DNA from 4 places in the Streptomyces sp. NPDC002309 genome. Region 3 is predicted to be linked to each of the others. Evidence: riboswitches for the same ligand, from Rfam matches in the RefSeq annotation. Region 3 holds a riboswitch; each other region holds the start of a gene.

Region 1 (6,912 bases), on a different contig from region 3:
CCGGCGGGCAAGCCCGACCGCGCCGCGTTGCGGAAACGATGCGCCGCGCAGTCGGGTCCGGAGCGGCCACTCGCTCCGGCGGGCTGAGTCCGCCACGCGTCGAGGGGGCCGCCCGCGCCGGGCGGCCCCCTCGGTCTCCGGTCCGGGGCGACCGGCGCTATGACGCGGCCAGCGCCGCCTCCACCGTCCTCGCCGCGTCCCGGTACACGGCCAGCAGGTCCAGGTCCGTGCCCGGGTAGTTGACGATCTCGGCCTGTTCGGCGCCCGAGTCGGGCAGCACGGTGCCGGTCGTCATGTGCGCGTTGTCCACGACCAGCGAGGGCTTCTTCTTCAACAGGTCCGACAACTGCCGCGCGGTCACGGCCTCGGGCCCGAAGGTGCCGGCCACCTCCGCGCCCGCCATCTCCGCCGCCCAGGTCGCGAACACCTGGGCGACCACGGTGGGCCGCTTCCCGTCCGGCCACTTGGCCTTCAGACCCTTCCGCAGCGCGGCGTACTCCGAGTCGAAGGACGCGGTCCACCGCGCGGCGGCGTCCTCGGTGCCGAACAGCCCGGCCAGACGCGCGACTTCGGCCTTCGCCTTGTCGGCGTCGTTGTCGAGGTCCACCTCGACCAGCTCGGCGTCGGAGCCGGCCGCCTCCTTGATCTTCGCGGCGTACGGCTCGAAGGGCGCGTAGAGCACGTAGTCGGCGCCGGCCACCGCCGCGAGGTCGGAGGGCTTGGGATCGTAGTCGGGTGCGTGCTGCACCGACTGCGGGACGACGACCTGGACGTCCTGGGCGCCGGCCGCCTTGGCGAGGGCGCCCTCCCAGGTGGTGGTGGCGACGACGACCGGCGAGGAGTTCTTGTCGCCGGACGACGCGGAGGCCGGCGACGGGGACTCGCTCCCGCCCCCGCAGCCGGTCGTGGTCAGGGCGAGCCCCGCGGTGAGGGTCAGTGCGAGGAGAGAAGTGTCGCGGACGCGGGTGCGCGCCATCGGCTGATTCTCCGTTCGGGTATGAGATGGACGGCGAGGACGACCACGCCGGCGGTCAGGACGAGGACGGGCCCCGGCGGCCAGTCGAGGCGGAGCGCGACGAGGAACCCGGTGAGGTTCACGACGACACCGATGCCCACCGCCCAGGCGGTGATGGACCCCAGGGACGTGCCCAGGCGCCGGGCGGCGAGCGCGGGCAGCAGGGTGAGGGCGTCGACGAGCAGCGCGCCCGTCAGCTTGATGGCTCCGGCGACGGCCACCGCGACCAGGACGAGGAGCACCAGGGTGAGCCGCTCGACGCGTACGCCGGAGGTCAGGGCGAGTTCGCGGTCGTACAGCAGCAGCGCGAGGTCGCGGCGCCGCCACCAGAACAGGGCCGGGACGGCGACGGCCAGGGCGCCGATCACCCACAGGTCGGCGGTGCCCACCGACAGGATCGATCCCCACAGCAGGGCGAACGCCCCGGCCGCGTTGACGCCGGACACCGCGAGCACGAGCAGCGCGGCCGCGACGGCGAGGCTCATGAGCAGTCCCATCGCCCCGGACAGCCCGTCGGGGGTGCGGGCCAGCGGGGCGACCCCGGCCCCGGCGAGGGCGCAGGCCAGCAGCGCGCACAGCATCGGGTCGAGGCCGGTCAGCAGGCCGACCGCGATGCCCAGCAGCGCCACGTGCATCATCGCGAACCGCACCGGCATGATGTCGAGCCCGACGATCACGACACCGATGACGGGCAGTCCGACGGCGGCCAGCAGCAGGGCGATCCCGGCGCGCTGGACCGGGACGAGGTGCAGCAACTGGCCGACGTCGGCGGCCGCCTGGGCGTTCACCGCACCTCCCGCAGCCGGCCGGCGGCCATCTCCAGCACCTGGTCGCAGCGGTCGGCCAGGGCCCGGTCGTGGGTGACGACCACGACGGTCACGGGCAGGGACAGCAGGACGTCGGCGGCCTCCTCCTGTCCGGCGAAGTCGAGCGCGGCGGTCGGTTCGTCGGCCAGCAGCACCCCGGCGCCCGCGGCCACACAGCCGACCGCGCGTGCCAGATACATGCGCTGCAACTGGCCGCCCGACAGGGTGTGCAGCGGCCGGCCGACGAGGTGCCCGACGCCCAGCTTCGCCGCCGCCTCGACAGCCTCGGCCCGCGCACCGCTGCCGGCCAGCAACTCCCGCGCCGGCAGCGGGAACCGGCCGACCGCCGGCTTCTGGGGTATCCACGCGCACACCCGGCGCCGCCACGCCCACTCGGTGGCGCCGCGGGTGTCCCGGCCGCCCACCAGGATCCGGCCGCCCGTCCGGCGGTGCAGGCCGAGCACGGCCCGCAGCAGCGTGGTCTTGCCCGAACCGTTGGTACCGGTCAGCGCCACCCGCCGGCCGGCCGCGACGTCGAGGTCGACACCGCGGACGGCCTCCACACGGCCGTGCCTGCAGTCGACGTCGCGCATCACGACGTCCAGTGCTTCCATGCCGCCTCCTCGCTCCTCCACACGAGTCGGGAGGAGGGTGCGGATGGTTCCCGGCGTCACCGATCGCGTCGCCACCGGCGTGTGAGCGGTCGACGTCGTGTCCGGGTTCACCATCCGCATGCCGGACCTTGCCTCCGCTCCCCGGCGACGGCGCGTAGGGTGGTCGCGCAGCTGGTTCGCCCCGTCCGCCAGGCGGGGTGTCGTAAGAGGGAACCCGGTGGGAATCCGGGACTGCCCCGCAGCGGTGAGCGGGAACGACCGCCGTCATACGCACTGGGTCCGACGTACCGGGCCCGGGAAGCGACGGCCAGTAGGTGTCCTCCGGCGAGGAGGACGTGCCCGCGAGTCCGAAGACCTGCCGACTGCCCGTGTGCGGACCGTTCCGTGCGCGGACATCCCGGTGACCTCGAGGGCGGGTCGGCGTACACAACGGACGGAACCGCCGTGCTTTTGCCGCACGAGGTCGTTGCCGTCCGGGTCGCCACACCCTTCGCGCTCTCGTCCCGTCCCCGGGATCTCAGGGATTCATCTCGCGAAGGAGATCTCCGTGACAGCGAAGTCCGCGGCCGCGGCGGCACAGGCCACCGTGTACGGCTACCCCCGCCAGGGTCAGAACCGGGAGCTGAAAAAGGCAGTCGAGGGCTACTGGAAGGGCCGCGTCACCGCCGACGCCCTCCACGCCACCGCCGCCGAACTCCGCCGGAGCAACCGGCAGCAGCTCGCCGACGCCGGCATCCACGAGGTGCCCACCGGCGACTTCTCCTCCTACGACCACGTCCTCGACACCACCGTCATGGTCGGCGCGATCCCCGAACGGCACCGCGCGGCCGTCGCCGCCGACGCGACGGACGGGTACTTCGCCATGGCCCGCGGCACCCAGGACGTGGCGCCGCTGGAGATGACCAAGTGGTTCGACACCAACTACCACTATCTGGTGCCCGAACTGGGCCCGGACACCGTCTTCACGGCGGACCCCGCCAAGCAGGTCGCCGAGCTGGAGGAAGCCCTCGCCGAGGGCCTCACCGCCCGTCCCGTCCTGGTCGGCCCCGTCACCTACCTGCTGCTCGCCAAGCCCGCCCCCGGCGTCCCGGCGGACTTCGCACCGCTCACGCTCCTGGACCGGCTGCTTCCCGTGTACGCCGAGGTCCTCGCCGACCTGCGCGCGGCCGGCGCCGAGTGGGTCCAGCTGGACGAGCCCGCCCTCGTCCAGGACCGCACCCCGGCCGAACTGAACGCCGCCGCCCGCGCCTATCGCGACCTCGGCGCCCTCACCGACCGGCCCAGGCTGCTCGTCGCCTCCTACTTCGACCGGCTCGGCGACGCGCTGCCGGTGCTGGCCAAGGCGCCCGTCGAGGGGCTCGCCCTGGACTTCACCGGGGCCGCCGCGGCCAACCTGGACGCGCTCGCCGCCGTCGGCGGACTGCCCGGCAAGCGTCTGGTCGCCGGTGTCGTCGACGGCCGCAACATCTGGATCAACGACCTGCAGAGGTCGCTGTCCACGCTCGGGACCCTGCTGGGCCTGGCGGACCGGGTGGACGTCGCCGCCTCCTGTTCCCTGCTGCACGTGCCGCTGGACTCCGCGGCCGAGCGGGACATCGAGCCGCAGATCCTGCGCTGGCTCGCGTTCGCGAAGCAGAAGACCGCCGAGATCGTCACGCTCGCCAAGGGCCTCGCCCAGGGCACCGACACGATCACCGCCGAACTGGCCGCCAACCGCGCCGACCTCGCCTCCCGCGCGGGCTCGCCCATCACCCACGACCCGGCCGTCCGCGCCCGCGCCGCCGCCGTCACGCACACCGACGCCCGCCGCTCCCAGCCGTACGCCGAGCGGGCCGCGGCCCAGCGCGCCCACCTCGGGCTGCCCCTGCTGCCGACCACGACCATCGGATCGTTCCCGCAGACCGACGAGCTGCGCGCCGCCCGCGCCGACCTGCGCGCCGGACGCATCGACGAGGCCGGGTACGAGGAGCGCATCAAGGCGGAGATCCAGGAGGTCGTCACCTTCCAGGAGAAGACCGGCATCGACGTCCTCGTGCACGGCGAGCCCGAACGCAACGACATGGTGCAGTACTTCGCCGAGCGGCTCACCGGCTACCTCGCCACCCAGCACGGCTGGGTCCAGTCCTACGGCACCCGCTACGTCCGTCCGCCGATCCTGGCCGGCGACATCTCCCGCCCCGAGCCGATGACGGTCCGCTGGACGACGTACGCCCAGTCCCTCACCGGCCGTCCGGTCAAGGGCATGCTCACCGGGCCCGTCACCATGCTCGCCTGGTCCTTCGTCCGCGACGACCAGCCCCTCGGGGACACCGCCCGCCAGGTCGCCCTCGCCCTGCGCGACGAGGTGGTCGACCTGGAGACCGCCGGCACCTCCGTCATCCAGGTCGACGAGCCGGCCCTGCGCGAGACCCTGCCGCTGCGCGCCGCCGACCACGCCGCCTATCTGGCCTGGGCGACCGAGGCGTTCCGACTCAGCACGAGCGGGGTGCGGCCGGACACCCAGATCCACACCCACATGTGCTACGCCGAGTTCGGCGACATCGTCCAGGCCATCGACGACCTCGACGCGGACGTCATCAGCCTGGAGGCCGCCCGCTCCCACATGCAGGTCGCGCGGGAGCTTGCCGCGCACGGCTACCCGCGTGAGGCCGGGCCCGGCGTGTACGACATCCACTCTCCGCGCGTCCCGAGCACCGACGAGGCCGCCGAACTCCTGCGCACCGGGCTCGAGGCGATCCCGGCGGAGCGGCTGTGGGTCAATCCCGACTGCGGCCTGAAGACCCGCGGCTGGCCCGAGACCCGCGCCTCCCTGGAGAACCTGGTCGCCGCCGCCCGCACCGTCCGGGCGGAGCTGCCCGCCTCCTGATCCGGCCTTCGCGAGGGGCCGGGGCGCCCCGGCCCCTCGCGGTCGGTTCAGGTCGCGGTCGGTTCAGGTCGCGGTCGGTTCAGGTCGCGGTCGGTTCAGGTCGCGGCCGGCTCAGGTCGCGGCCGGCTCAGGACGCGGCCGGTCCAGAACGCAGCCGGTCCAGAACGCAGCCTTCAGGTCGCGGTCGGTTCAGGTCGCGGTCGCCTCGGCCGCCGCGCGGCCTGCCGCGCGGCCGGAGAACAGGCAGCCGCCGAGGAAGGTGCCCTCCAGCGAGCGGTACCCGTGGACGCCGCCGCCGCCGAAGCCCGCGACCTCCCCTGCCGCGTACAGGCCGGGGACCGGGACGCCGGAGGCGTTCAGGACGCGGCCCGAGAGGTCGGTCTGGAGGCCACCGAGGGTCTTGCGGGTGAGGATATTGAGCCGCACGGCGATCAGCGGCCCGGCGGCCGGGTCCAGGATCCGGTGCGCGGAGGCGGTACGGCTGAGCGTGTCCCCGGGATAGGCGAGCGCGTTGCGGATGCCCATGACCTGGGCGTCCTTGGTGTACGGGTTGGCGATCTCGCGGTCGCGGGCCTCGATCTGCCGCTGGAGGTCGGGCAGCCTGATCAGGTTCTGACCCGTCAGTTTGTTCATCCCCGCGACCAGTTGCGGCAGGGTCTCGGCGACGACGAAGTCCTCCCCCTTCTCCTTGAACCGCTCGATCGGCTCCGGGGTCTGCCAGATGCGTGACAGCAGCTTCCAGACGTTCTTCTCGGTGAGGTCGGGGTTCTGCTCCGAGCCGGAGAGGGCGAACTCCTTCGCGATGATCTTCTGGGTGGTGACGAACCAGGAGTAGTCGTAGCCGGAGTCGGTGATCGACTTGAGGGTGTGGAGCGTGTCGTAGCCCGGGATGTCCGGGCTGGAGAAGCGCTTGCCGGTGGCGTCGAACCACAGGGAGGAGGGGCCGGGCAGGATGCGGATGCCGTGGCCGGGCCAGATCGGGTCGTAGTTCCTGAGGCCCTCGGTGTAGTGCCACATGCGGTCGGGGTTGACGATCCGTCCGCCCGCCCGCTCGGTGATGGCGAGCATCCGGCCGTCCACGTGCGCGGGCACTCCGGTGATCATGGACTTCGGCGGGGTGCCGAGGCGGGCCGGCCAGTTCCGGCGGACGAGGTCGTGATCGGCGCCGATACCGCCCGAGGTGACGATCACCACCGGCGCGCGCAGCTCGAAGTCACCGACCACCGTGCGGGAGCTGGGCTTGCCGCGGGCCGCGTCGCTCGGCTCCAGGACCGCGCCCCGCACCCCGGTGACGGCACCTCCCGTGACCACCAGCTCGTCCACCCTGTGCCGGAACCGGAACGTCACCCGCCCGTCCCTCGCGGCGGCCCGCACCTTCTTCTCGAAGGGCTCGACGACGGCGGGGCCGGTGCCCCAGGTGACGTGGAAGCGCGGCACCGAGTTGCCGTGGCCGTCCGCGAGGCCGCCGCCCCGCTCGGCCCAGCCGACGACCGGGAACCACTGCACGCCGAGCCCCGAGAGCCAGGACCGCTTCTCCCCGGCGGCGAAGTCGACGTACGCCTCGGCCCACTTGTACGCCCAGTGGTCCTGACCCGCCGGGTCGTCGGCGCC
Region 2 (6,912 bases), on a different contig from region 3:
GTCCGCTTGCGCTGCCCGTACGAGAGCAGATGCGTGGGCCGGTCCGCCAGCGCGGAGATGTCCAGCGCCGTCAGTGCCTGAGCCACCCGCCCCCGCACCTCGGAGTCCGGCAGCCCCAGGTTGAGCGGCCCGAAGGACACGTCCTGCGCCACCGACGCGGCGAACAGCTGGTCGTCCGGGTCCTGCACCACCAGTTGCACGGTGGTCCGCAACCGGGTCAGCCCCTTCCGGTCGTACGACACCGTGGCGCCGTCCACCACCAACTCCCCGGCACGCGGCCGGAGTCCACCGCTGAGCAGCCGCATCAGCGTGGTCTTGCCGCTGCCGTTGCGGCCGAGCAGGGCCAGCGCGCGCCCCTCACGCACCTCGAAGTCGAGACCGGTCAGCACCGCCGGGCCGTCCTCGTAGGCGAACGACGCGCCCCGCAGGGCGACCAGGGGGGCGGCCTCGCTCATGAAAGCGGCCTTTCGAGTACGAAGGTGAGGGCGGCCAGAGCCGCGAGCAGCGCGAGACTCACGGCCGTGAACGGCACGGAGACGCGGGCCTCGGGCACCAGGACGCGCAGGGTGCCGTCGTAGCCGCGCCCGGCGAGGCCGGCCTGGAGGCGCGTCGCCCGGTCGAAAGCGCGTACGAAGGCGGTGGCGCCCAGCCCGCCCAGCGACCGCCACCGCGCGGCGTGCGTGGTGTGCCCGAGCCGGGCCGCCTGCGCGTCGTGGACGCGGCGTACGGAGTCGAGGAGCAGGAAGCTCATCCGGTACGTCACGAGGGCCACGTCGACGACGGGCGCGGGGACACCGGCCCGGACCAGCCGCGGCAGCAGGTCGGACATCGGTGTGGTGAACGCGAACAGCAGCACCCCGAGGGAGGCCGCCGAGGTCCGCAGCAGCAGTTCCCCGGCACGCACCGCGCCACCGTCCGCGAGACCGACGAACCCGTCCGGGCCGCCGACCCGCACCAGCAGCGGCAGCGCGCCGGTGACACAGAAGCCCAGCGGCACGCGGTACGCGAGCCACAGCCGCCGCGGCGGCACGCCCGCCGGCCCGAGCAGCACGGCCAGCGCCGTCACCAGCACCAGCGCGGCCCCCGGCCACGGCGGCAACGAGATCGCCAGCACGGTGAGTCCCAGCCCGAGCACGGCCTTGTCCACGGGGTGGCGGCGGCGCCAGCGACTGCTGTGCGCCGCCGCGTCGATCGGCAGCACGAGGCTCAGGCCCCTTCGGCTCCGCCGGGTCCTGGCACCAGCCCCCCGCCCCGCCGCTCCTCGGCCCGGCCGGGCCCGCCGCCCCGCTGCTCCATGGTCCGGGCCTCACCCTGACGACGGCCGCGGCGCACCCCGAAGTAGTACGCGAGCACGCCCGCGCCGACCGCGGCCTGGAGGGCGAACAGCCCCGACTCGATCTCACCGGACGGCGGCTCGTACAGCGGCGAGAACCAGGGCTCGTAGTCCGGGGCCAGCTCGGTGATCGCCGTCTCCGCCTCGGCGTCGGCGCCGGTGAACGGCTCCTCCTTGTGGTCCCCGAGCCCGAACAGCAACGGCAGTACCGCGAGCGCGGCGACGGCGAGCACCAGCAGGAGGTTGATCCTCGTGTTGCGTTTCATCGGGCCACCGCCTCGCTGTCGTTCCTCTCGCTGCCCGCCTTCTTGGTGAGCAGCACGCCCAGCCGGGTCAGTTCACCCTTGCTGGACTGCACGAGCAGCCGCATCACCAGCACCGTGAGCAGTCCCTCGCTCACCGCGAGGGGGATCTGCGTGACCGCGAAGATGGAGCCGAACTTGCCGAGCGCGCCCAGGATTCCGCTGCCCGGGTCGGGGAAGGCGAGCGCCAGCTGGACGCTGGTGACGCAGTACGTGGACAGGTCGGCGACGAACGCCCCGAAGAACACGGCGACCATCAGCGGCACGTCGTACCGCCGCAGCAGCCGGTAGACGCCGTAGCCGGCCCAGGGTCCGACGATCGCCATCGAGAAGACGTTGGCGCCCAGCGTGGTCAGCCCGCCGTGCGCGAGCAGCAGCGCCTGGAACAGCAGGGTGATGGTGCCCAGCACCGCCATGACCGGCGGCCGGAACAGGATGGCCCCCAGTCCGGTACCGGTGGGATGTGAGCAACTTCCGGTCACGGACGGCAGTTTCAGCGCCGACAGGACGAAGGTGAAGGCGCCCGAGGCGCCGAGGAGCAGCGTGCTCTCGGGATGTTCCCTGACCTCACGGGTGAGGGAGCGGACTCCGTGGACGACGAACGGCGCGGACGCGGCACCCCAGGCGATCGCGTGCGCCGGAGGAAGAAAACCCTCGGCTATGTGCATGGCTTCAGCAGACCCTCTCCAGCACCTCGTGGATGGTGTTCGAACTGCCTCGGCCGGTCTCCTGGCTGACGGGTGACACCGCCCGTGCTCCGCCTTCCCGGGTCACGAGGACCCAGTGGCTGCCCCTGAGGGCCGGAGCCGGACTTCCCGATCACAGTGGCGAGGGCCGCACCGGTTTCGCACCGGATTTCCCGTTCACCAAGGCGTGGTGACAGTAGTGCGCCCCCAGGGGTGGTGACAAGCGTGTCGTGGGGGGCGCGAAGACGCTGGTCACGCGGCGCGACGGGGCGCCGTGCCCGCCGTCGCCCCTGGCCGGCGGCGCGTCCGGGACCCCTCCCCGACAGTGCCCCGTATACAACGGTGTGCCGGACCGCTGGACAGCAACGACAAAGCCACATAAGTGAGTTGAGAGAGACCGTACGGCAACAGGGGGCGCACGCCGGTCAGAGGGCGCGCTGCCCGCTGCACCGACGGCCGTGTCGAGGACCGTTCACGCCAGGGGGAGAGCACCATGGACGAACCGACCTACACCATGCCCTTCGCCCCGCCGCCCGAGCCGCCCCGGCCGCCGCGCACCCGGGAGCACGACCCGCTGGCCGCGGCCCTCGGCAACGCCTCCCTGCTCGGCGTCGGCTACTGGCTCCTCGGACGGCGCGGGCTCGCCGTACTCGCGCTCCTGGGCACGGTCGTCCTCGGCTCCCTGCTCGCCTCGACCGCCGCGTGGGGGTACGAGGCCGCCGCGGTGGCCTGGTGGGTCGCGGTCGTCGCCCACGGCTGGTTCCTGGCGAGCCGCGGCATCCCGCGCGTCGCCTCCCGCCGGCAGCGCCTGATCGCGCTCTGCGTCACCGTGCCGGTGCTGCTGGCGGTGGGGCTGCTGCGCCACGACGCCCTGCGCATCGGGCAGGACGTCACCGAGGCCCGGGACAAGGGCGACTGCGCCGGGGTGTTCCGCGCCCAGGACGAGGTGTGGGCCGGGCATCGCGTGGCCGGCGCCCCGGTCAGCGCCAGGGGCGACCGGGTGGCCGAGGACTGCCGCGACCTCGATACGGCCGGGACGCTGCTGGCCGACGGCCTGGACGACGACACCGACGCACTGGAACAGGGCTTCGGCATCCTCACCTCGGTGCTCGGCGAACCCGGCAACGAGCGCACCGTCCGCACGGTCCTGGACGGCTTCCTCGACGGTCTGCCCACGGACGACCCCTGCGGCACCGTCGGCGTCACCGACTGGCTCCGCGAGCGCGAGGCGACCCGCGACCAGCTCGACCGTTCCGCGGACACCGCGAACCGCGTCGCACCCGCCGCGCTCCTCGCCTGCGGCGACACCCTCATGCGGAGCAGGGACTGGCAGGCCGCCCAGGCGCACTACCGCCAACTCCTCGACGAGTACCCCGACGACAGCCTCGGGAGCCGGGCCCGCACCGGCGTCACCGAGGCCACGCAGGCCATCGAGCTGGACAACGTCCGCTCCCTGCTGTCCGGCACGGCGGACGAGCAGCCCGAGTACTGCTCCCGGCCGGCCAAGTACAGCGCGGCCGAGCCCATGGGCAAGGGCACCAACCGCGCGCTGTACTTCGGCAACACCGAGTACACCGACCAGCTCCCCGCCGGCTGGAAGGCCACCGACGCCGCTCGCGCGGTGGCGGTCGTCTGCGTGGGAGAGCCGGAGTTCGGGACCTCCGTCCAGACGTGCCCGTACGTGGGCCGCACATCCGGTGCCGTCACCTACGTGACCTTCCACAAGATCGCGATCCCGGTGCGGGTCTACGAGGTGCGCACCGGAAAGCTCGCCACCCGGCGCACCGTCCAGATCAGCGGATCGAGCTGCCCCGCGGTCCTCTCGTACTTCACCTACGGCGACGACGACAACCCGCCGACGGACCGGTACGTCACGGACTCGCGCTCCGATGTGCGCGACGCGTTCAGGTCGCTGACCCACCGCTGAACGACGACCGGCGCGGGCGGCGCGGGCGGTGCCCTGGGACAGGGTCTTCCGTTTCGGCCACCGGAGGCGTAGGTTCCGTTTACCCCGCGCGGCACCTTTCGAGGTGCGGGCCCGCCAGTTCCGGACGGCGGGCCGCGCGGGGGCCAAGCTGCACGGCCGCGGCCCGCCGCCCACCACGCCCCGCCGCCTACCGCGGCCGCTTCCGGCTGACGGCCCCTCGGAACCGCACGGGACGGGACCCCGCCGAACCCCATCGGACCCCACCGGACTCCGGCCGAACCCCGTCGGACCCCTGATTGGCCTCCTCGAAGAGCGCCGCGGCCGAAGTCGATCTAGCCTCCGAAGTGAGCGCTTAGTGGATCTTTCTGTAGTGCGCTCTATCCGGCCCAAGGAGGAGATATGCGCAGGTTTCACAAGGCCGCTGTCGCGACGGTCATCATAAGTAGTCTGGGTTTCCTGGGTGTCGGCACCGCCACTGCCGCGGCCGCGCAAGGCCCGCACGGTGGCGGATGCAGATCCCATGATCTGAACATCGACATCCTGGGTCAGGTCGGCATTCTCAACGGCCTCGGCTCCAACCTCATCAACGGTGAGGGCAGCCCAGGTGCGCAGTTCACTGACATCGGTTCCGAGTGTGGCTTCGGCTACTAGTCGCGTCACATAGCTCACCGCATGGACTCCGGCGCCCGGCTTCCTGACCCTTGACCCGGCGCCCGTCCGTCAGTGGCTGCTTGCGTTTCATCTCGAAGTGGGTGCGAAGGCCCCGGACCGCGACCGGTCCGGGGCCTTCGCGACGGCTCCCCGTCCCTGGCCGCCTACGGAAACGGCGGAAAAATGACAGAAAAGACAAAGCCGACATATCTGGGCAGCGGTGACCCGGCGCGACAGCGCACGGACTACTACCCCCTGTGGCTGGACAACCTCGCCGACGACGTGACGATGGAGGGCTCGGTCCTGAACGGGATCGTGCGCGGGGCCGAGGACGTCCGCACGGTACTGGGCCACGCGCGCACCCTGTACGAGTACCAGGACTTCATCTACCTCGGCGAGTACGGAGAGAACGGCTTCGTCGAGGACTACGCGTCGAAGGTGCGCGGTGAGCCGATCGCGAACATCGCCGTCGTCTACAGGAACCCGCGGGGGCAGACGCAACACCTCGTGGTGAACCACCGTCCACTGCCGTCGGTCCTCCTCTTCTCCCGACTCATGGGCGAGCACTTCGCCGGGACTCGTTTCGCGTCGTACTTCGCCGCCCCCTCCACCGATACCGAGCGCGGCTGAAGGAGAAACAGCATGCCCACGCCCCATTCCATGAACGCGCTCGTCGCCCAGCAGATCGGCGAGCCGAGCGACGTCCTACGGATGGAGACCCGTCCGATTCCCACGCCCGGATCCGGCCAGGCACTCATCCGAGTGAAAGCCACTCCGGTTCACGCCAGCGATCTGCACGTACTGCGTGGCCGCTACGGCTTCTCCCCCGAATTCCCCACGGTCGGGGGGCACATGGAATGCGTGGGCCGCATCGAGGCGCTGGGTCCCGACACCAAGGGCTTCAGGATCGGCGAGCGGGTGGTGAACGTCGCGATCCCGGCGGTACCCGGGCCGCCCGTCGCCGGCACCTGGCAGGAGTACCTGGTGGCCGACGCACGAAGGCTCCTGCCGGTCCCCGACCGGCTGAGCGACTCCGACGCCTGCCAACTCGCGGTCAACCCGTTGACCGCGCTGCTCCTGGTGACACGCGAACTCGACGTCCGGACAGGGGAATGGCTCCTGCAGACGGCCGCGGGCTCCACCGTCGGCCGCCTCGTCCTCCAGCTGGCCCGGCATCTGAACATTCCGACGATCAATGTCGTGCGCCGGCGCGATGCCGTCGAGGAGATCAAGTCGCTCGGCGGCGACGAGGTCATCTGCACGGAGGACGAGGACCTGGTGCGGCGGGTGGCCGAGATCGCGGGACCGGCCGGCGTGCACAAGGCCATCGACTGTGTCGCGGGCCCTGTGGGTGCCCAGGTGTCCCAGGCGCTGGCACCGGGAGGAGAGCTCGTCGTCTACGGCGCGCTCTCGACGCACCGGCAGACGGACCCGGCGGCGCTGACGATCCCGCTGCCGGCCCGCTCGGTGATCTACGAGACCAAGACGGTCCGCGGCTTCTGGCTGAACCGCTGGTTCGGCACCGCCTCACCCACGGACGCGCTGGACGCCCTGTCCGAGGTGCGCACCCTGGTCACCGACAGAATCCTGACCATCCCCGAGGGCCGCGCGTTCCCCCTGGAACACTTCACCGAGGCCCTCGCACTCGCAGAGGCCCCGGCACGCGACGCCAAGCCCCTCCTCGTCTTCGAGGACAGGTAGGCCGCGGTACCCGTCCGGCTGAGCCCCCGGACGATGACGAATCCGTCAGGACAGCCTCCCGTCCTCACCAGTGACACCGCGCGGCGCTAGGCTTCAAGCCCCTGAACTCGTCCAGGGGCTACAGCCGTTGAAGGGCTGGCAGGGGCAGGGGGTCTGGTTCCCGTGGTCATCCCGGAGACCGCGCCCTGTGATCTCAGGGAGATGTCATGGGCTTGCTTGTCGTCCTCGATGAAGCGGTGGCCACTCTCAAGGCCCCGCTGGAGGACGACGACCGGGCGCAGGGCTGGACCGACGACCTCCGAAGGGAAGTGC
Region 3 (6,912 bases):
CAGTAAATCGAGGTTCTACGGCAGTCCTGCCACTGTCGGTAAGGAGCGTACGGCGCGACAGTGGTGTTCATGAACACGAACCAGATCGAAGCACTCATCGGAATGCTGGCCGTCGCGGGACTCTTCGTGATCATGGTCCTCCCCGCGCTCATCGGTATCGCGCGCGACCGGCGCGTCGACCGTGAGATCAGGGAGGCCCAGGACCATCGCGGGGGGAAGGAGGATCAGAAGTCCTCGTCCAGGTCGACCGTGCCCTCCACGGCCACCTGGTACGCCGAGGGGCGCCGCTCGAAGAAGTTGGTCAGCTCCTGAACCCCCTGGAGCTCCATGAAGGAGAAGGGGTTCTCGGAGCCGTACACCGGGGCGAAGCCGAGGCGCGTCAGACGCTGGTCGGCGACGCACTCCAGGTACTGCCGCATCGAGTCGGTGTTCATGCCCGGGAGGCCGTCACCGCACAGGTCGCGCGCGAACTGCAGCTCGGCCTCGACGGCCTCCGCCAGCATGTCGGTGACCTCCTGCCGGAGCTGGTCGTCGAAGAGTTCCGGCTCCTCCTTGCGGACGGTGTCGACCACGTCGAACGCGAAGCTCATGTGCATGGTCTCGTCGCGGAACACCCAGTTGGTACCCGTCGCGAGACCGTGCAGCAGACCCCGGCTGCGGAACCAGTAGACGTACGCGAAGGCGCCGTAGAAGAACAGGCCCTCGATGCACGCGGCGAAGCAGATCAGGTTGAGCAGGAAGCGGCGGCGGTCGGCCTTCGACTCCAGGCGGTCCAGCTTCTCGACCTCGTTGATCCACTTGAAGCAGAACTCGGCCTTCTCGCGGATGGACGGGATGCTCTCCACCGCGTCGAACGCCGCCGCCCGGTCCTCCGGATCGGGGAGGTAGGTGTCCAGCAGCGTCAGATAGAACTGGACGTGCACGGCCTCCTCGAACAGCTGACGGCTCAGGTAGAGCCGCGCCTCGGGGGAGTTGATGTGCTTGTAGAGCGTCAGCACCAGGTTGTTCGCCACGATCGAGTCGCCCGTCGCGAAGAACGCCACCAGGCGGCCGATCAGGTGCTGCTCCATCGGGGACAGCTTCGCGAGGTCGGCCACGTCGGAGTGGAGGTCGACCTCCTCCACGGTCCAGGTGTTCTTGATGGCGTCCCGGTAGCGCTCGTAGAAGTCCGGGTAGCGCATCGGACGGAGAGTCAGCTCGAAGCCGGGGTCGAGAAGGTTCTGGGTACGGCTGGACATCACTGGCAGGCCTCGCAGGACTCGGGGTTCTCCAGGGAGCAGGCGACCGCTTCGGGGTCCGCCGTCGCCTGTACGGGGATGGTGGCCTGGGCTCGGCCCTGGGCCGCGCGGGCGATCCGGGTGGCCGGACGCGAGCGCAGGTAGTACGTCGTCTTAAGGCCCGACTTCCAGGCGTAGGCGTACATCGAGGAGAGCTTGCCGATGGTCGGCGTCTCCAGGAACAGGTTCAGCGACTGGGCCTGGTCGAGGTACGGCGTGCGCGCGGCGGCCATGTCGATCAGCCCGCGCTGCGGGATCTCCCACGCCGTGCGGTAGAGCCGCCGTACGTCCTCGGGGATCCAGGCGAAGTCCCGCACCGAGCCGTTCGCCTCGCGCAGTGCCTCACGGGTGCGGGCGTCCCACACGCCGAGGGCCTTGAGTTCCCGCACCAGGTAGGAGTTGACCTGGAGGAACTCGCCGGACAGGGTCTCGCGCTTGAAGAGGTTCGAGACCTGCGGCTCGATGCACTCGTAGACACCGGCGATCGAGGCGATGGTCGCGGTCGGGGCGATGGCCAGCAGCAGGGAGTTGCGCATGCCGACCGCGGCGATCCGCTCGCGCAGCGCCGCCCAGCGCTCCGGCCAGGCCGGCTCGACACCGTAGTGGTCGGGGTGCAGCACGCCCCGGGCGGTACGGGTCTTGGCCCAGGCGGGCAGCGGGCCGTTGCGCTCGGCGAGGTCGGCGGACGCCTCGTACGCGGCGAGCATGATCCGCTCGGCGATCCGGGTGGACAGCGCCTTCGCCTCGGGCGAGTCGAAGGGCAGCCGCAGCTTGAAGAAGACGTCCTGCAGGCCCATCGCGCCGAGGCCGACCGGGCGCCACCGGGAGTTGGAGCGGCCCGCCTGCTCGGTCGGATAGAAGTTGATGTCGACCACGCGGTCCAGGAAGGTCACGGCGGTGCGGACGGTCTGGTCCAGCCGGTCCCAGTCGATGTCGCCGCCCGTGACGAACGCGCCCAGGTTGACCGAGCCCAGGTTGCACACGGCAGTCTCGCCGTCGTCCGTGACCTCCAGGATCTCCGTGCAGAGGTTCGAGGAGTGGACGACGTGGCCCGGCTCGGCGGTCTGGTTGGCGGTGCGGTTGGCGGCGTCCTTGAAGGTCATCCAGCCGTTGCCGGTCTGCGCGAGGGTGCGCATCATCCGGCCGTACAGCTCACGGGCCGGCATGGTCTTCTTCGCCAGGCCCTTCTCCTCGGCCCGGCGGTAGGCGGCGTCGAACCCGTCGCCCCACAGGTCCACCAGCTCGGGCACGTCCGAGGGGGAGAACAGCGACCACGGGGCGTCCGCGTTCACCCGGCGCATGAACTCGTCCGGGACCCAGTGCGCCAGGTTGAGGTTGTGCGTACGGCGGGCGTCCTCACCGGTGTTGTCGCGCAGCTCCAGGAACTCCTCGATGTCGGAGTGCCAGGTCTCCAGGTAGACGGCGGCCGCGCCCTTGCGCCGGCCGCCCTGGTTCACGGCGGCCACCGAGGCGTCCAGGGTCTTCAGGAACGGGACGATGCCGTTGGAGTGGCCGTTGGTGCCGCGGATCAGGGAACCGCGCGAGCGGATCCGGGAGTACGACAGGCCGATGCCGCCGGCGTGCTTCGACAGCCGGGCGACCTGGTGGTAGCGCTCGTAGAGGGAGTCCAGCTCGTCCTTGGGGGAGTCGAGGAGGTAGCAGGACGACATCTGGGGGTGCCGGGTGCCGGAGTTGAAGAGGGTGGGGGAGGAGGGGAGGTAGTCGAGGCGGCTCATGAGCCCGTAGAGCGCGGCGACTTCGTTCACCGCGCGCGGGGTGTCGTCCTCGGCGAGACCCGCGGCGACACGCAGCATGAAGTGCTGGGGCGTCTCGACGACCTTGCGGGTGATCGGGTGCCGCAGCAGGTAGCGGCTGTACAGGGTGCGCAGACCGAAGTAGCCGAAGCGGTCGTCGGCGTCCCGGTCGATCAGGGCGTCCAGTCCGTCGGCGTGCAGCCGCACGAACGCGGCCGTGCGGTCGGCGATGAGCCCTTCCCGGTGGCCCACGGCGACGGACTCCGTGAAGGACGTGACGCCCTGGGAGGCGGCCTCGGCGGCGATGGAGACCGTCAGCAGGCGCGCGGCGAGCCGGGAGTAGGCGGGGTCCTCGGAGATCAGGCCGGCGGCGGCCTCCGTGGCCAGCTCACGCAGTTCGCTCTCGTCCGCCCGGGCCGAGCGGCCGCGCAGCGCGGCGGCGGCGACCCGGCCGGGGTCGGCGTCGGGGAGGTCGGCGGTCAGCTCGGTCAGGGTCCGCAGCAACGCGGTTCCGGGACCGTCGGCTTTCCCATCCACCGTTGTCGCTGCGGCCGGTTCGGCTGGCGCGATGGTCACGTGGGGCTCTCCCTCGCTCGGCACAGGGACCTCGCGGAGGGCAGGGGGGAACACACGAGCGCACGGGGCGTCGCGTCCACCGGCCCATTCCACGAGACCCGGACGTCAGGGCACCCGGGCCGGACGGCCGGGCGCGCTGTCGGCAGGTCCTCGGACTGAACAGGCGTGCGCACCCGATTCCGGGCAGATACACGCAAGTACACCGTTGCGGGACAGTTCCGGATTCGCACCGGATTCCCCTGCGTCGACAACGAGCATGAGCATACATCTAGTGCCGGGTGCCGAAGGCGCCCCCATATGTTGTGTCGCGGATGACTTCAGAGCGTCAACTTGTAGGTGAGGAGCGTGATGTCGTCGAGGTGCGGGACGGGGTTCCAGTCGCGCTCGGGGGTGCGGGTGAAGCCCAGCCGCTCGTAGACGCGGTGGGCCGCGCGCATGGTCCGCTGGGTCGACAGGACGACCCCGGTGCAGCCCTCGACGGCGCGGGCGCGATCGAGACAGGCGCGCACGAGCGCCTCGCCGACGCCTCGGCCGCGGGCCTCGCGGGCGACGGCGAGCATCCGGATCTCGGCCTCCCCGGGAGCGGCGATGTCGGCCATCGGGCCGCCGGACGGGACGAAGGTCACTCCGCCCAGGACCTGTCGCTGTTCGACGGCCACGAGCACCTGCGCGACGGCGGCGCGCGCCGCGACGCCTCTGAGCGTGCCGAGGTACTCGTCGCTCTCGCCGAAGTCGAGCAGGCCGTCCTGGAGGTAGGCCTGGGCGGTGATCTCGCCGAGGTCGGTGTACTCGGCGGGGTGCGCGGGGCGGATGACGATGTCCATGAGGGCAGTGTGCATCAGGCGGTGAGTACGACAGCGGGCCGCCGGGGTGCTGTGGCCTCGGTGGCCCGGTGTGTGCGGTGGCGGGTCGCCGGGGTGCTGTGGGCCGGGTGGCTCGGTGGCCCGGTGTGTGTGGTGGCGGGTCGCCGGGGGTGCTGTGGCCTCGGCGGCCCGGTGTGTACGACAGCGGGCCGCCGGGGTGCTCTGGCCTCGGCGGCCCGCTGCATGCTGTGTCGCTGGTCGCGCGGTTTCCCGCGCCTTGCGGGACGGGCCCCTACGGGGCGCGCCTCAGTGGGCGGCTCCGGCGGTCGCCGGGGGGAGCTCCGTCTGGACGCCAGGATCGCCGGCGTCCGCCGTGTAGTCCTCGGGCTTCGTCTCGTCGACGCCCTCGGGAGCCTTCATCGCCTTCAGGACGAAGGTGAGGACGACCGTGACCACCAGGTTGAGGACGAACGCCGTGAGGCCGATGTAGCCGATCTCACCGATGCCGGGGATCTCCGCCGAGGAGCCGCCGAAGTGCTTCTGCGTCGGCGAGGCGACACCGTACGCCGCGACCGTGCCGTAGAGCATGCCGACCGCCCAGCCGGCCAGCAGCGCCCAGCGGTGGAACCAGCGCGTGAACAGGCCGCCGACCAGGGCGGGCATGGTCTGCAGGATCCAGATGCCGCCCAGCAGCTGGAAGTTGATCGCGACCGTCTTGTCCATCCCGAGGACGAAGACCAGGGCGCCGACCTTCACCAGCAGGGACACCAGCTTGGAGACCTTGGTCTCCTCGGCGGGCGTGGCGTCCGGCTTGAGGAAGTCCTTGTAGATGTTGCGGGTGAAGAGGTTCGCCGCCGCGATCGACATGATGGCCGCCGGGACCAGCGCGCCGATGCCGATCGCCGCGAACGCGACGCCCGCGAACCAGTCCGGGAACATGTTCTCGAACAGCTGGGGGATCGCCAGCTGGCCGTTCTCCACCTTGACGCCGGCCGCGATCGCCATGAAGCCGAGCAGGCCCAGCAGGCCCAGCATCAGCGAGTACAGCGGCAGGATCGTGGAGTTACGGCGGATGACGTCCCGGCTGCGGCTGGAGAGCACGGCCGTGACGCTGTGCGGGTACATGAACAGGGCGAGCGCCGAGCCCAGCGCCAGCGTGGCGTACGTCCACTGCGAGGCGGCGTCCGGCACCAGTCCGCCCTTACCGGTCTCCGTGTACTTGTCGCTCGCGGCGGCGAAGATGTCGTCGAAGCCGCCCAGCTTGATCGGGATGTAGATGATGGCGACGGCGATCACGATGTAGATCAGCGTGTCCTTGACGAACGCGATCAGGGCCGGCGCCCGCAGTCCGGACGAGTACGTGTACGCGGCCAGCACACCGAAGGCGATCAGCAGCGGCAGGTCCTTGATGAACCAGTTGGTGTTCTCGCCGCCGCCGATGCCCATCACGTCCAGCACGGCCTGGATGCCGACCAGTTGCAACGCGATGTACGGCATGGTCGCGAGGATGCCGGTGACCGCGACGGCGAGGGACAGGCCCTTGGAGCCGAAGCGGCCCCGGACGAAGTCCGAGGTGGTGACGTAACCGTGCTTGTGGGAGACCGACCACAGCCGCGGCAGGAAGACGAACATCAACGGGTAGATGAGGATCGTGTACGGCACGGCGAAGAAGCCGGCCGCACCCGCCGCGTAGATCGCCGCCGGTACGGCGACGAAGGTGTACGCCGTGTAGAGGTCGCCGCCGAGCAGGAACCAGGTGATCCAGGTCCCGAAGGACCGGCCGCCCAGGCCCCACTCGTCGAGGCTCTGCTCGTTCTCGGCCCTGCGCCAGCGCGCGGCCAGGAAGCCCATCACCGTGACGGCGACGAAGAAGAGGATGAATACGGCGAGTGCGACGCCGTTCACACCGTCCTTCATGCTCCGGCACCCCCCTTCGTCCTGCGGGCGCGCTGGTCACGCTGCCACAGCCAGTAGGCGGTCATGGTGAGGGCGGTGGAGATCACGACCCAGGCCATCTGGTACCAGTAGAAGAACGGGATGCCGATGAACGTCGGGTCCGTCTTCGCGTACGAGCCCACCCAGAGCATGGCCACGAACGGTGTTATCAGACAGAGGGCGATGACGACGCGCACAGGCGTCACCACCGGCCCTCCCTTCACTTCTGAGGCTTCTGGCATCGGGCGGCTCCGTCCCCTCGCTGATTACCTGCCGTAACGCGCAGGCAATGTAGATCACGGTGTCCCGCTACCGGAAGCCCTTGTTCAGCATGTTCTTGTGAGGAACCCTGGGACTTACCGCTACCTCGGCAGTGGCGGAAACCGCGCAGCCGGTCGTTTTCCTGGTGGTCCGTCCGCATCCGCACGAACCGCCGCCAGTCGGCGCCGCCGTTTCCGAAGGGCCTTCACGGACGACTGTGCGACATGACTGTCGCGGGGTGACTCGCCGGTCGGCCCGCGGGCGTGCGGTGTGCGCACGGGCTGTCGCGCGGTGTGCTCCGGGGTG
Region 4 (6,912 bases), on a different contig from region 3:
CCTGATGCCCCCGACGGACCAGGACTACGGGTCGCGGGACTACATGGCCCGGGACACCGGGGGCAACGTCTGGAGCTTCGGCACCTACGCGCCCCGGACGGCCGGCTGACCGCGCCCGCCTCAGCTGCCCCCGGTGTGCACCTGGAAGGCGGCGCGGCGGACGGCCTTGGCCAGGGCGGGATCGGGGTGCGCGGCGGCCAGCGCGACCAGGACCTGCACGGTGCGCGGATGCCCCACGGCACGCACCTCGTCGAGCAGGGCGGGCACGGTCGGCTGCACGGCGGACTCCAGATGCCGTACCAGCAGCGGTGCCTCGCCGTGGTCGGCGACGGCGGCGGCCGTGTCGACCCACAGCCAGGTGGCCTCCTCCCGGGTGAGCACCTCGTGGGCGTCCTCGGGATCGGCGCCGTCGTGCTCCGCGAGCCACAGCAGGGCGTACGGCCGCAGCGTCGGCTCGTCGACCACGCCGCGGACGTCGGGTTCGGCGGGCGCGCCGACGACGCGCAGCGCCTCGAAGGCGAGGCCGCGCAGCAGGGCGTCCTCGCCGCGGGCGGCGTCGAGGAGTTCGGTCACGGCGCCGCCGACGGGCCGGGCCGCGAGCCAGGCGCGGTACTCGGCGCGGGCGGCGTTGGGCCGCAGCCGGGCGCAGCCGCGCAGCATGTCCTCGGCTACGGCCTCGATGTTGCCGGCGGGGCTCTGCGCGGCGACGCAGATCTGCTCCAGCTTGACCCAGACCGCCCAGCTGCCCAGCGGGGTGAGGGTGGCCTGGCCGCCGCCGTAGGTGAGGGCGCCGACGGAGGCGAGGGCGTGCAGTGCCCAGTCGAGGAGGGGGGCGAGCTCGGCGTTCTCGGGCTCGGTCCCGACGGCGGCCGCGGTGTCCGGGGCCGGAGGGCCCGCGGGCTCGCGCTGCGGGCCGTAGGGGACCTCGCAGCGTTCGGTGCGCAGTTCCGTCACCCGCTGCCGGAGGAGGTCGAGGAGCTGCTCGACGGGGACCGGACCGGCCGAGAGCTGGAGGAGGGAGAGGACCTGCGGCATCGCCGAGACGACCTCGGCGACCGAGGCGGGCTCGTGATCGGCGGGCTCCGGGTGTGCCAGCGACCAGGCGTCGAAGAAGGCGACCCAGCCGCGCAGGACGGCGGTGTCGTCGCGGTCCCAGGCGCGCAGCCGCCAGCCGGGACGGGCGCTGTCGCCGTGCACCTCGACGAGCCCGGCGAGCCGGGCCGTGTCCCACTCGGCACGGATCTGGGCCGGTGTCAGGCCCAGCTCACCGGCCGCGCGTTCGGCGGTCGCGTCGGCGAGGGTGGCCTTGCCGTCGGAGGTCGCGTTGCCCTTGCCGGGGCGCAGGGCGGCGTCGGCCCAGCGGGCTACGCGGGCCGCGCCCGCCAGCCTGGAGCGCGCCATTCCGGCCAGCTCCACGGGGGCCGGGGTGCCCTCCGGCGGGCGGGGGGCGGGGCGGCGAGAGCGCTGCTGGCTCATCGCTCGGGGGGCGGCGGCCAGGGGTCGCGGTCGGACGAGTCGGAGCCTGGAGTCGCGCGGGATACGGGACGTCACGGGTGCAGTCTTCCGGTTGACGGTCCGAAAACCCAAACGGAATGTCACGTGGGGCGACGGGAGTGGCCAAGGGACGGCCCCGGGAAGGGGGTGCCGGGCGAAATCCGGACAGTGGTACGCCGTGAAACGGAACCGCGGGCCGCGGGGTCACATGAGCGGCGTCAGGAAGCGGCGCAGCGCCTCCTCGCAGCCGCCGGGGTCGACGTTCCACATGGCGTTGTGCGGGGCCTGCGGGACGGTGTGGAGGGTGACCAGATCGGGCCGGCGCTCGGCCAGGCGGCGGGAGAAGGCCCAGGGGGCCACCAGGTCGTCGGGGCCGTGGAGGATCAGGGCGGGGACGGTCAGCCGCTCGGGGTGGGCGGCCTCGTCGATGCGGTCGCCGTACAGACCGGTGCGGCCCTGGGCGGCGCGGACGGCCAGCGGCAGCAGCCGGCTCGGGGTGTGCCGGGCGGCGGCGAGCGCGCGCAGGGTCGCCTCCCAGTTGAGCACCGGGGAGTCCAGGACGAGCCCGCTGACGCGGTCCCGCAGCGAGGAGTGCGCGGCGGTGCGCAGGGCCATGGTGGCGCCGGTGGACCAGCCGTGGAGGACCACGCGCGCGGCGCCCTGGGCCGTGGCGTGGCGGAGCGCCGCGTCCAGGTCGCGCCACTCGGTCTCGCCGAGGTGGTTCAGTCCGTCCGGGGGGCGTGGGGCACCGGGGTCGCCGCGGTAGGCGAGGTCGAGCACCGGGAAGCGCAGGCCGTGCAGGAACGCCATGAGGTTCATGGGGAGTTCCCGGCCGGCGCCCAGACCGTGCGCCGTGATGATCCAGGTGTCCCGGGCGCCGGGCACGTACCAGGCGGGCAGCGGTCCGAGTTCGCCGGGGATCTCGACGTCCGTGTGGTCGAGGCCGAGGGCGGTGCCGGGGTCGCCGGTGTGCAGGCTCGGAGTGAGCCGGACCTTGTCGCCGGGCTCCAGGGTGCCGCGGGTGACGTGTTCCAGGCGGCGTACGACGGAGTCGGGCGGGTGCGGGGTGGCGTCCAGGACGGGGCCGACCACCGCGTGGGAGCCGTTGCCGGCCAGGCCGTAGCTGCCGGGGCGCAGGGAGGCGAGGGTGCGGGTGAGGGTGACGCGGCCCGCGGCCGTGCCGTGCACGGTGAGCCGCGGTTCGGTGGGCAGGGGGCGGCCGGGCGGCGCCTTCAGCGCGGCGTCACTGGCGTACCGGCCGGCGGCCACCGCTGCGGCCCCGGCCACCGTCACGGCGGTGACGGCTGCGGCCGTCGCTCTGACAGTGCGCACCCGTCCAGTGTCCGGTCCCGCCCGTCCGGCGGCCAGCGGAGCGGCTGGACGGGGTGATCCGGCGTGGTGCGCGGACGGGGGCGCCACGGGTGGCGGGGCGCGAGTGCGGGGGCGGACGTCAGGAACGGGCGGCAGGGCACGGACGTGAGAAACCGGCGGCAGGCCCGCGGACACCAAGAACGGATGGCAGAGGGCAGGTGGCAGGTGGCGCCCACCCGCCCGTCGTCAGCCCGGCTGTCCGTAGCCCCGGAGCCGCTCGCCCGCCTCCAGCAGCTGCTCCCGCGACAGCAGGGACGGCGCCAGGCCCGGCACGGTGGACGCCGTCAGCCACACACGGCACATCCACTCGAGCTGGGCCGTGCGGTCGTACGCCTGGGTGAGGGTGGCGCCGTGGGTGACGGTGCCGTGGTTCTGGAGCAGGCAGCCGGAACGGCCGGCCAGCGCGCGCAGCATGTTCTCGGCCAGCGCGTCGGTGCCGTAGGTGGCGTAGGGGGCGACCCGGACGGGGCCGCCGAGCGCACCGGCCATGTAGTGGATGACCGGGAGTTCGGGGACGAGGGTGGAGACCGCTGTGGCGTGCACGGCGTGGGTGTGGACGACGGCGCGGGCGTCGGTGGTGCGGTAGACGGCGAGGTGCATGGGCAGTTCGCTGGTCGGCACGAGCGTGCCGCGCACCTGACGCCCGTCGAGGTCGACGCCGGTGACGTCGTCCGGCGTCAGCCGGTCGTAGGGAACGCCCGACGGGGTCACCAGGACCGTGTCCCCCACGCGTACCGAGACGTTGCCGGACGTACCGACGACGAGCCCCTCGGAGACGGTCCGGCGTGCCGTGGCCATGAGTTCCTCCCAGGCCCTCGCCTCCTCGTCCGTCATGCCGCCGCCCCTCCCCCCGGCCGCGTCCCGCGCGTCGGGGACGCCTCTCCGCCCCACGGCCACCTCCCCCGCGCCGCGGGCGCCGTCCCGCTCTCCCCGTGCGCCCCGCCGCTCCCACCGCTGTTCAGCCATGCCGAGATCCTGCCAGGGCGGGTCGCCGGCATGAACCCGCGCGGACGGACCGCCGGAACGCGCGCCTCACCCTCGTCGAGGCGGCCGAGTGACCGCAATCTCTTCGACGCGTCCTGGGCCCGGCCGGCGCGGTTCATGAAGGACCCGGTGACCGTACGGGGCCGATCGCACGGCGCGAGGACCGGCGGCTCACGCGGGTGCAACCACCCCCTCTTCCGGACACCCCCACGCCCCCCTCAGTTCATCTTTCGTTCACCTAGGTTACCTACGTTCGTCCAGCCAATGACCTCGAATGATTGCCTGGGTAAATGGAAGGCATCTCGCTCATCCTCGCGATAGTGGTGGTAACCGCTCTCGCGTTCGATTTCACGAACGGTTTCCACGACACCGCGAACGCGATGGCCACCACCATCTCGACAGGTGCCCTCAGACCCAAGGTCGCGGTGGCCATGTCCGCCGTCCTCAACCTGGTCGGCGCCTTCCTCTCCGTGGAGGTCGCCAACACGATCTCCAAGGGCCTGGTCGACGAGAGCGGCATCCGTCCCGAGGTCATCTTCGCCGCGCTGGTCGGCGCGATCCTGTGGAACCTGCTGACCTGGCTGGTCGGCCTGCCGTCCTCCTCCTCGCACGCCCTCATGGGCGGCCTGATCGGTGCCACCGTCGCCTCGGCCGGAGTGGGTGCCGTCCACAGCGACGCGCTGGTCACCAAGGTGCTGATCCCGGCGGTCGCCGCCCCGCTCGTCGCGGGCCTCGCGGCGATGCTCGCGACCCGGCTGACGTACAGCCTCGGCAGGAAGGCCGACGGCCAGGCGTCCGCCAAGGGGTACCGCGCCGGCCAGATCGCCTCCGCGGGCCTGGTCTCGCTGGCGCACGGCACCAACGACGCGCAGAAGACGATGGGCATCATCACCCTCGCCCTGGTCGCGGGCGGCACCCTCGCCCCCGACTCCGACCCGCCCCTGTGGGTCGTCCTCTCCGCGGGCGTCGCCATCGCGCTCGGCACCTACCTCGGCGGCTGGCGCATCATCCGCACCATGGGCAAGGGCCTGACGGACCTTCAGCCGCAGCAGGGGTTCGCCGCGCAGACCAGCGCCGCGACCGTCATCCTGGCCTCCTCCCACCTGGGCTTCTCCCTCTCCACCACGCACTCGGTCTCCGGTGCGGTGATGGGCGCGGGGCTCGGCCGCAAGGGCGGAGTGGTCCGCTGGTCCACCGCCACCCGGATGTTCGTCGCCTGGGGTCTGACGCTGCCGGCCGCCGCGCTGGTCGGCGCGATCGCCGAGTGGGTGACGGGCTTCGGCCCCTGGGGCACCGCCCTGGTCGCCGTCTTCCTGGTCGGCTCCAGCGCCGCGATCTGGAAGATCTCCCGCCGCGAGGTCGTCGACCACACGAACGTCAACGACGCGGCCGGTGAACCGGCCGGTGTGGTGACGACGGCGATCGCCGCGGTGACGCCGCCGCCCGCCGGCCCGCCGGCGGACGACCTCACGTCCACGTTCCCCCGGCAGTCCCCGACTTCGGAGCCGACCCGCTCCCAAGCCGGCGTCTGAGCACCCCTTTCACCGAAGGAAGCAGCACAAGCATGAAGATCGACTGGGTGGCCCTCGGCTCTGTGTTCGGTGTCAGCCTCGTGGTCACGGTGGCTCTGGTGAGCCTGTTCACCCTCGGGGTCGCCGGTCTGTCACGGCGCGAACGGGCCGTGGCACGAGGGGAGTCGGCGGCACTGGCGGTGACCGGCGCGTACGCGGCGTTCGCAGCGTGCGCGGGAGCCGTGGGATACGGGATCCATCTGATCGTGGTCTGACGGCCGCCGTTCATGTCGCGCCCTGCGCGGAGCCCTCGACAAGGGCCCCGGGCAGGGCACTTGCCGTCGAGGGCCCGTGCAGGGCACTCGCCGTGCGCCGGTGACCGCGCGGCGGGCGTGAGTCCGGTGCCACCAGTGCCGCGTGGGTCTTGGCACACTTACCCCGCCGCAGGTCAAGGGCAGTTGACGGCCGTTCCGGCCCCGTGGTGGACTGCCGGGGCCATGTACGGCGGCAGGAGAGGAAGCCCGGTGTGAATCCGGCGCGGTCCCGCCACTGTGACCGGGGAGGCGACTCCCCGGGAGCCAGGAACTCTCACCGCCGGTCTAGTCGAACCAGGGCGTGGACACCCTGAGTGAGGACGTACCGCGATGCCTGGCCGCTCAGTGAGGTCCCGTACCGACTCCCTGCCCGCCCGCACGGCCGGCTGAGCCCCGTGCGTGCCGATCGCGTCTTCGCGTACGGCGCCGCCGCCGGCCTCCTGGGCGACCTGCTGCTCGGCGATCCCCGCCGCGGGCATCCGGTCGCCGCGTTCGGGCGGGCCGCCGGCGCCGTCGAGCGGGTGCTGTGGCGGGACCACCGCGGGTGGGGCGCGCTGCACGCCGTGGTCTGCGCCGGAGGCGCCGTGGCGCTGGGCGCCGCGGCCCACCGGGTCGTACGGTCCTCCCCCGCCGCCTCCGTCGCGCTGACCGGGGTCGCCACCTGGGCCGTGGTCGGCGGGGCCTCGCTCGGGCGGGAGGCCCGGGCCGTCGGGCGCGCCCTGGAGGCGGGGGACATCGAGGCGGCGCGGGCACGGCTGCCGCATCTGTGCGGCCGGGACCCGCAGGCGCTGGACGCGCGGGGGATCGCGCGGGCGGTGGTGGAGTCCGTCGCGGAGAACACCTCCGACGCCGTGGTGGGCGCGCTGGTGTGGGGGGCCGCGGGCGGGGTGCCGGGGCTGCTCGGGTTCCGGGCGGTCAACACGCTGGACGCGATGGTGGGTCACAGGTCGCCGCGCCACCTCCGCTACGGATGGGCCAGCGCGCGGCTCGACGATCTCGCCGGGTGGCCGGGCGCCCGGCTGACGGCCTCGCTCGCCGTGCTGGCGGGCGGCGACCCCCGAGGGGCCCTGCGGGCCTGGCGGGCCGACGCCGCGAAGCATCCGAGCCCCAACGCCGGGCCCGTGGAGGCGTCGTTCGCGGGGGCGTTGGGGGTGCGGCTCGGGGGGACGCTGTCGTATGCGGGACGGGTCGAGCACCGGCCCGTACTGAACGGTGGAGGGCGCGCGGTGGAGGTCGGC

Evidence for each region. A riboswitch is a leader RNA that binds a small molecule or an ion and turns the genes downstream of it on or off. The one in region 3 is predicted to bind cobalamin.
Region 1: linked by a shared signal. The riboswitch ahead of metE (5-methyltetrahydropteroyltriglutamate--homocysteine S-methyltransferase) and the one ahead of ACWCPM_RS23450 (ribonucleoside-diphosphate reductase subunit alpha) in region 3 are both predicted to bind cobalamin.
Region 2: linked by a shared signal. The riboswitch ahead of ACWCPM_RS18865 (energy-coupling factor ABC transporter permease) and the one ahead of ACWCPM_RS23450 (ribonucleoside-diphosphate reductase subunit alpha) in region 3 are both predicted to bind cobalamin.
Region 4: linked by a shared signal. The riboswitch ahead of ACWCPM_RS16485 (cobalamin biosynthesis protein) and the one ahead of ACWCPM_RS23450 (ribonucleoside-diphosphate reductase subunit alpha) in region 3 are both predicted to bind cobalamin.

The regions. Positions count from the first base shown of each region.
Region 1 covers NZ_JBSFCI010000027.1:107,288-114,199, forward strand. The annotation lists gene ACWCPM_RS23090 (class I adenylate-forming enzyme family protein) at 1-87, shown strand, start outside; gene ACWCPM_RS23095 (ABC transporter substrate-binding protein) at 158-976, opposite strand; gene ACWCPM_RS23100 (metal ABC transporter permease) at 934-1,803, opposite strand; gene ACWCPM_RS23105 (ATP-binding cassette domain-containing protein) at 1,800-2,435, opposite strand; cobalamin riboswitch at 2,591-2,812, shown strand; gene metE (5-methyltetrahydropteroyltriglutamate--homocysteine S-methyltransferase) at 2,983-5,301, shown strand; gene ACWCPM_RS23115 (FAD-binding dehydrogenase) at 5,491-6,912, opposite strand, start outside.
Region 2 covers NZ_JBSFCI010000021.1:33,836-40,747, forward strand. The annotation lists gene ACWCPM_RS18850 (energy-coupling factor ABC transporter ATP-binding protein) at 1-455, opposite strand, end outside; gene cbiQ (cobalt ECF transporter T component CbiQ) at 452-1,201, opposite strand; gene ACWCPM_RS18860 (energy-coupling factor ABC transporter substrate-binding protein) at 1,207-1,599, opposite strand; gene ACWCPM_RS18865 (energy-coupling factor ABC transporter permease) at 1,596-2,303, opposite strand; cobalamin riboswitch at 2,338-2,521, opposite strand; gene ACWCPM_RS18870 (tetratricopeptide repeat protein) at 2,815-4,248, shown strand; gene ACWCPM_RS18875 (hypothetical protein) at 4,648-4,899, shown strand; gene ACWCPM_RS18880 (hypothetical protein) at 5,083-5,529, shown strand; gene ACWCPM_RS18885 (zinc-dependent alcohol dehydrogenase family protein) at 5,542-6,600, shown strand; gene ACWCPM_RS18890 (hypothetical protein) at 6,807-6,912, shown strand, end outside.
Region 3 covers NZ_JBSFCI010000028.1:60,560-67,471, reverse strand. The annotation lists gene ACWCPM_RS23460 (hypothetical protein) at 70-312, shown strand; gene ACWCPM_RS23455 (ribonucleotide-diphosphate reductase subunit beta) at 225-1,238, opposite strand; gene ACWCPM_RS23450 (ribonucleoside-diphosphate reductase subunit alpha) at 1,238-3,607, opposite strand; cobalamin riboswitch at 3,732-3,908, opposite strand; gene ACWCPM_RS23445 (GNAT family N-acetyltransferase) at 3,925-4,431, opposite strand; gene mctP (monocarboxylate uptake permease MctP) at 4,717-6,327, opposite strand; gene ACWCPM_RS23435 (DUF3311 domain-containing protein) at 6,324-6,587, opposite strand.
Region 4 covers NZ_JBSFCI010000017.1:98,670-105,581, reverse strand. The annotation lists gene ACWCPM_RS16515 (VOC family protein) at 1-109, shown strand, start outside; gene ACWCPM_RS16510 (hypothetical protein) at 121-1,551, opposite strand; gene ACWCPM_RS16505 (alpha/beta hydrolase family protein) at 1,699-2,826, opposite strand; gene ACWCPM_RS16500 (class II aldolase/adducin family protein) at 3,052-3,831, opposite strand; gene ACWCPM_RS16495 (anion permease) at 4,140-5,381, shown strand; gene ACWCPM_RS16490 (hypothetical protein) at 5,414-5,635, shown strand; cobalamin riboswitch at 5,826-5,967, shown strand; gene ACWCPM_RS16485 (cobalamin biosynthesis protein) at 6,070-6,912, shown strand, end outside.